Regions from separate parts of the Nocardiopsis mangrovi genome, predicted to be linked through region 3. Evidence: riboswitches for the same ligand, from Rfam matches in the RefSeq annotation. Region 3 holds a riboswitch; each other region holds the start of a gene.
The links. Region 3 has a riboswitch for S-adenosylmethionine ahead of ACFO4E_RS06440 (aminotransferase class V-fold PLP-dependent enzyme). Riboswitches for the same ligand answer to the same signal wherever they lie in the genome.

Region 1 (2,250 bases), on a different contig from region 3:
GCCGTAGAAGGTGCCCTGCGCGAACGGCTTCTGGTGCTGGGCGGAGGTCAGGTAGTTGAGGAACCGGTAGGCGGCGTCGGTGTTCTCACTGCCGGCCGGGATGTAGTAGGAGGTCAGGGCGCCCACCGCGCCGGAGGTCGGGTAGCTGAACCCGATCGGCTGCCCCTCGGCCTCCATCGCGAAGGCGCGCCCGTCCCAGAACGGCACGATCCAGGCGTCGCCGTTCTGGATCGTGGTGGCCACGGTCCCGGCGTCGGCCGGGTAGGCCGAGACGCAGTCCTTCAGCTTCTCCAGGTCCTCGAAGGCGCGGTCGACGGCGTCGGGCTCCGAGAGCGTGCCGCCGTTCTGCGCGACGAGGGCGGAGAAGAACTGGAGGCCGGCGTTGTAGGTCAGCGGCGGGAGCGCGATGTGGCCGCAGTACTCCTCGTTGAAGATGTCGGTCCAGTCCTGCGGGGCCTCGTCGATCTCGTCCGTGCGGTACAGCAGCCCCAGCGACCCCGTGGTCAGCGGCGCCCCGTAGGCGGAGCCCTCGACGGTGGACTGCTCCACCAGAACGGGGTCGAGCTGGGACCAGTGCTCCAGGCGGGTGGTGTCCAGCGGTTCGAGAACGTCGTTGTTGACCGCCTGGTGGAAGGTCTCCGAGGTGAGCGCCACGACGTCGAAGGGCGGGTTCTCCCCCTTGGCGGCGCGCAGCCGGGTGAGCCAGTCGGCGTCGGCACCGGTGACCACGTTCACCGTGATGCCGGTCTCCTCCTCGAACGGTGCGACGAAGGACTCCTCGAACAGGCTGCCCCACTCGCCGGCGAACGCGGTGACGGTGATCTCGTCGCCGCCCCCGCCGCCGCCGGAGGTGTCCACGCCGCCACAGGCGGTCGTGGCCAGCAGGAGCAGCGCGGACGTCGCCGCGCCGGAGGTGAGTGCGACCCTGCGTCGAGTCGTGGATTGCATCGGGCGTCCCTTCGCCTGTACTTCTCGGCGGCCGGGGGCAGCGGCGGCAAGCGCCCTGCGCCGGGGGTCGGGGCCCGCTGCCGGTGGCGGGGCTCCGCGCTTGCCGCCGATGCCTTCGGCACCGGCCACGGCCATGTCCTCACCCGGGGCACCCCGCCGCGGAGGAGGGTTGCCGTCCAGCCAGCCGGGGCTTGTCGCTGGAACTCGTGACGAAGATCAACATAACAGAGAATCCCGACATTTCCACTCTTGGAGGTCGGGTGCCCTGTCGCACACTCCGCCCTGGTTCGGCCGGCGCCCGCCCGCCTCCCCCGTCCCCCGCAGCGCCGCTCCGGCACCGGGGTACAGGGTCCGAACTGCGGAGATCATTCGACCGCAGGGTGTCACAGGGGCGACCCGCGCGCATCGCGGCGCGCCAGGACGGCCCCGCGGAGGCGGCCGCCCGGCCGCGAGTACCGGGCGGGGTCGTGGGTAGTCGGGGCGCCAGGTTCGCCCCACCCGCGGGCGAGGGCAGCCGAGGAGCCGAGGCCGTGCACGATCCCGCGAACGAGACGCCGGCGCGCGACCACCCCCGCGTCTTCGCCGAGATGGCGCGCGACCTGCTCTCCGAGGACTCCGTCCGCGACGTCCTGGACGCGATCGTCCGGCTGGCCGTGCACACGCTCGACGGATGCGAGGAGGCCGGGATCCTCATGGCCGACCGGCCCGGCCGCGCGTTGTGTACCGCCGCGGCCACCGGGGAGCTCGCCCGTGCCGCCGACCGGGCCCAGTTCGACTGTGACGAGGGCCCCTGCCTGGCCGCCGCGCGCGGGGAGCGCGCCGTCCGCGTCGACGACATGGCACGGGAGGACCGGTGGCCCGCCTACCGGGCGCCGGCGCTGGCCCTGGGGATCGGCTCGATGATGGGGTTCGAGCTGTTCACCCACGACGGGTCGCTGGGTTCGCTGAACATGTACGCCACGCGGACCGCCGCCTTTGACGCCGCCGCCCAGGAGAGGGGGTGGGTGTTCGCCTCGCACGCCGCCGTCGCCATCGCCTCCGCCGAGCGCGAGGCCGCCGTCCGCGCGGGCCTGGCGACCCGGCACGACATCGGGGCGGCGGTCGGCATCCTGATGGAGCGCCACCGGCTCAGCGACGCCGAGGCGTTCGACGTCCTCAAGCGGGCCTCCATGCAGACCAACACCAAGCTGCGCGACGTCGCCCTGCGCGTGACCGGCGCCGGCGCCGTGCCGGCCCCGGCGCCGCCGGGCGACGCCGAGACCGGGGACCCGCTCGCGGGACCGGCCCCGGCGGACTCCGCCG
Region 2 (2,250 bases), on a different contig from region 3:
AGTGGACCGACGCGCAGTACACGCAGTCGTTGACCTTGCTGGCCGCGGCGGCGGCGAGTTCGCGCTCGGCGCGCGGGAGGCCGTCGCGGGTGTAGAAGACGGCGTGGTCGACCGCCGTGCGCGCCCGCAGCAGCCCGGGGGCGCGCGACAGCAGCCGGAAGTAGGCGTCGTTGGTCTTGCCCGCGAACGCCTCCCTCTGCTCGTCGGTGAGGTCATCGGATGCAACGGGCGGGACCCACGGGGTCCACGACAGCAGCTCCTGGGTGTAGGCGACCGGGCGCGCGCCGCCGTTGGCGGACGTGGTCGCGGTGCTCTTGGTCCGGCCGCGCGCCGGCGTCGCGCGCTCCAGCGGGGCGGTGGCGGGTTCGGCGGTGCCGTCGATCAGGCGCAGGCCGTGCACCAGCCGGACCAGGAACGCGGTGAACGCCGCGGTCTGCGCGATCACGACGGTCTCGTCGGGGGTCCAGCCGGCCGCCGCGAGCCGGTCGGTGTCCGCACGCCGCACGAGGGCGGGGGAGGTGGTCAGCAGGTCGACGTGCTCGACCGCGGCGCGCAGCGCGGGGTCGTCCGGTGCTTCGTCGGCGAAGAGAGCGGGGTCGGCGCCCGCGCCGGCGTGGTGGGCGGCCACGTCGGCGGCGCCGTGCCGGCGGGCGGCGAGGGCGGCGAGGCCCCTGCGCACCGGCGCCGCGACCGGGCCCGGGACGGTGAACAGCGCGTCGTAGGCGGCCTGTGCCTCGCGGGGGAAGCCGGGCTTGGCGTGGCGGGCCGCCTCGACGGCGGCGCCGAGGCGGGCCAGGCCGCCCACGGTGTCGGGGGCGGCGTCCGCCGCGGCATCGGTGCTGTGCGCGCTGCTCACTGTCTCCGCTTTCTCGTCGTGCCGGTGGCGGCGGGACGGCGGGCAGGAGCCGGGCGGGGCGGCGGACCGGACGGTCCGGGGTGCCCCGATCGTGCACGCATGCCGCGTTCCCGCAGCCGGGTCGTAACTCCGGAGGCACCCCGCCGTGCAGGAGGTTGCCGGCCAGCAAGCCGGATCTTCGCGCTGGCACTCTTGACCTGCGAAGAAGGTAAACGATCTCGTCAAACGCGGACAAGGGGGTAGAAGGTGATAAATACGACAAGTTTGGTAGGAATTGCGGTCATCGGCCGGTTCCGGGCCCGTTCCCGGTGATTCCGGTCCCGGCCCACCCCCGGCGATAGGCTGCCGGCATGGCAGCCGCCCTCTTCCGCGTCGTCCGAGGCGACGCGACCGCGCCCCAGGCCAAGGGCCCCAAGGTCATCGCCCACATCTGCAACGACCTCGGCGGCTGGGGCAAGGGCTTCGTCCTCGCCGTCTCCCGCAGGTGGCCCGAACCCGAGCGCGAGTACCGGCGCTGGCACCGGGAGCGCGCCGCCAACGACTTCGGCCTCGGCGCCGTCCAGCTGGTGCGGGTGCGCCCCGACGCCTGGGTGGCCAACATGGTGGGGCAGCACGGCATCAAGGCCGGCGGCAAAGGCCCGCCCATCCGCTACGAAGCGGTCGAGACCTGCCTCGCCGCGCTCACCGGCCACGCCGTGGAGCTGGGCGCCTCGGTCCACATGCCGCGCATCGGCTGCGGGCTCGCCGGGGGGACGTGGGACCGGATCCAGCCGCTCATCGACCGCACCCTCATCGCCGGAGGCGTCGCCACCACCGTCTACGACGTCCGCTGACACCCGCGCGGAGCCGGCCGGAGCGGGCTCCGGCGGCGCTCAGCCGCCGGTCGCCACCCGGCTGGGGCTCTCCGTGTCCAGCTGTGCGTTCAGGTCGCGCAGGAGTGTGCGCAGGAGGCCGTCGAGTGCGGCGCGGTCGCCGGGGGGGAGCCCGGCGACGAGTTCGGATTCGCGGCCGAGGACCCGGTCCACCAGGCGCTCGACCGTGTCGTGCCCGGCGGGGGTGAGGGCGACGTCGACCGCGCGGGAGCCGTCGCCCCGGGGGCTGCGCTCGACCAGGCCGTCGCGCTCGGCGCGCGCGATGCGCTGGGAGATCGCCCCGGGGGTCACCAGGGTGCGCTCGGCGAGGTCGCGGGTGGTCAGCCGGTACGGGGGGCCGCTGCGCCGCAGGGCGCCGAGCAGGTCGAGGGTGGCGGGGTCGGCCCCCGCTGCGGCGAGGACGCGTCTTCGCTCCTCGCCCAGCAGCTTGGCGGCGTGCCGGATCCGCGTGGCGATCCCGATGCTCGTCACGGGTGTCCCCGGGCGTTCGCGCAGCCACGCCAGTGAGACGGCGTCGATGGG
Region 3 (2,250 bases):
ACGGCCCCGATCAGCCGGTCGACGTGCTCCTCGGTGGTCCCCAGCCCCAGGCTCGCCCGCACCGCCTGGGCGTGTCCCTCGGGCAGCAGGCAGCGCGTGAGCAGGTGCGCGCAGAACAGGCCGTCGCGTACCCCGATGCCGTACTCCGCCGACAGCGCCGCCGCGAGGAGGTCGCTGGGCAGCCCGTCGACGACGAAGGACACGATGCCCACGCGCGGGTGGCCGGCGTCCCACAGGCTCAGATCGCGCACCGCCGGAACGGCGGCCAGCCCGGCCCGCAGCCGGTCCAGGAGCGCCTGCTCGCGGGCGTGCAGGGCCTCCTGCCCGGCCGCGGTCAGCGCGTCGCAGGCCGCGGCCAGGGCGACCGCCCCCAGCACGTTGGGGCTGCCGGCCTCGTGCCGGGCCGGCAGGTCGTTCCAGCGGACGTCGTCCTCGGTGACGTTGCCGGTCGCGCCGCCGCCGGCGAGGTAGGGGGTGGCGGCCTGGAGCCAGTCGGTGCGCCCGGCCAGCACCCCGGCGCCGAAGGGGGCATAGAGCTTGTGCCCGGAGAAGGCGACGTAGTCGGCGCCGGTGTCCTCCAGGCTGAACCGCCGGTGGGGGACGAGCTGGGCGGCGTCGACCGCGATGCGCGCGCCTGCGGCGTGGGCGACGGCGGTCAGCTCCTCGACCGGCCAGATCTCGCCGGTCACGTTGGAGGCCGCGGTGACGCACAGCAGGCGCGGCCCCTCCGGCGCCGACCGCAGTGCCTCCCGTGCCGCCTCGACGGCCGCGGCCGGGCTCTCGGGCAGCGGCAGCCGCACGACGCGCCCGGCCCTGCTGCCGCGGTGCTGCCAAGGCAGCAGGCTCGCGTGGTGCTCGCCGGCGAACACCACGACGGTGCACTGGTCGGGGATGGAGCGGGCCAGCAGGTTGAGGGCGTCGGTGGTGCCGCGGACGAACACCACCGCGTCGTTGTCCCGGGCGCCGAGGAAGGCCGCCACCGTGCGCCGAGCGCGCTCGTAGGCCGCCGTGCTGACCTGGGAGTGGAACCCGGCGCCCCGGTGCACGCTGGCGTAGTAGGGCAGGGCGTCGCCGAGCACGTCGCGCACAGCGGTCAGACACGGGGCGCTGGCGGCGTAGTCGAAGTTGGCGTAGTCGACCTCTTCGCCGGTTACCAGCGGGATACGCACGCCGGCCCCGACTACGGCGAGGCCGGCGGTGGGGAGGGGATCGATGGTCGGGTTTTCGGCGACGGCAGTCATGGTGGCACCTCCAGGGCCCTCAGGGACCCCGGGAGGAGCGCACAGCAGCACTGCGGCTCCGGACCGGACGGGGTCCGCGCTTGCCTGACACGGTTACGAAGCGGTCGTGTCTCGACCTGGTCCTCACCCGGGGCACCCCACCGCGGAAGGAGGGTTGCCGGCCAGCAAGCCGGGGCTTGACGCTGGCGCTCATGACCTGCGGTGGACTATATCGCACCCGCCCGGAACCCACGCAACCCGGGCACCCGGGACCCCCGATCGAGCGTGCCTGTGGGCCCTGGAGGCGCCCCGCAGGCCGAGCGGGAGGCGCCGCGGGGCGGATCGGCGGGGGGAATTGACAATGGGCGGAGCCCATCGGTGATACTGGCCTCGTCTGCCCTCCCGCTGAGGACGCCCGGCTCTTCCCGGCCGCCCTGCCAGGCGCGAGACTCCAGCACACCGGAGTTTCACGCTGCCCAATGGAGGGGGACCCGTGCGCCGTCCCGATCGCACATCCGAGCTCTTGCAGGACCCCGATGTGGTCCTCGTCTCCGGCTACGCCCGGCTTCCCGACGGCGTGGCCAGCCACGCGCAGTACGAGCGCCTGGGCGTGGTCCTCGCGGTGAAGCTGTCCGACGGCCGCATCGTCGCCGCCGACACCACGCTGCTCACCGACCTCGCCAAGGACTTCTTCCGCGCCCTGGTCGAGGGGCTCTCGGTGACCTCCGACCTCGCCGAGATCGTCGAGCGCGTGCAGACCCGCTACGCCGGGCAGTCGGGCGCCGCCCTCACCACCGCGCTCCGCCGCTGCCTGGAGACCTACCACCAGCTGCGCGAAGGGGCCGCCGCACCCGCGGACCGGCCCTGACGCGCCACACCGGCTCACAACCGACCCCCAGCGGAGACGAGGAGCGCACAGGTGGAGACGACGAACGACGACGCGGCGGGCGGCGGCGCGGTGCCCCCGTCCGGCACGCCCCCGCCGCTGGCGGGGGTCCGGGTCACCGACCTGTCCCGGGTCCTGGCCGGG

Region 1: it holds a riboswitch for S-adenosylmethionine, as region 3 does, so the genes downstream of both, ACFO4E_RS19795 (ABC transporter substrate-binding protein) here and ACFO4E_RS06440 (aminotransferase class V-fold PLP-dependent enzyme) in region 3, are expected to answer to the same signal.
Region 2: it holds a riboswitch for S-adenosylmethionine, as region 3 does, so the genes downstream of both, ACFO4E_RS17180 (peroxidase-related enzyme) here and ACFO4E_RS06440 (aminotransferase class V-fold PLP-dependent enzyme) in region 3, are expected to answer to the same signal.

The regions. Positions count from the first base shown of each region.
Region 1 is NZ_JBHSFQ010000021.1:2,366-4,615, reverse strand. Features, by position in the region: gene ACFO4E_RS19795 (ABC transporter substrate-binding protein) at 1-948, opposite strand, end outside; SAM riboswitch class IV at 1,040-1,160, opposite strand; gene ACFO4E_RS19790 (GAF and ANTAR domain-containing protein) at 1,479-2,250, shown strand, end outside.
Region 2 is NZ_JBHSFQ010000016.1:128,574-130,823, forward strand. Features, by position in the region: gene ACFO4E_RS17180 (peroxidase-related enzyme) at 1-856, opposite strand, end outside; SAM riboswitch class IV at 947-1,054, opposite strand; gene ACFO4E_RS17185 (macro domain-containing protein) at 1,207-1,689, shown strand; gene ACFO4E_RS17190 (MarR family winged helix-turn-helix transcriptional regulator) at 1,729-2,250, opposite strand, start outside.
Region 3 is NZ_JBHSFQ010000004.1:153,168-155,417, forward strand. Features, by position in the region: gene ACFO4E_RS06440 (aminotransferase class V-fold PLP-dependent enzyme) at 1-1,241, opposite strand, end outside; SAM riboswitch class IV at 1,313-1,438, opposite strand; gene ACFO4E_RS06445 (DUF3870 domain-containing protein) at 1,714-2,088, shown strand; gene ACFO4E_RS06450 (CaiB/BaiF CoA transferase family protein) at 2,140-2,250, shown strand, end outside.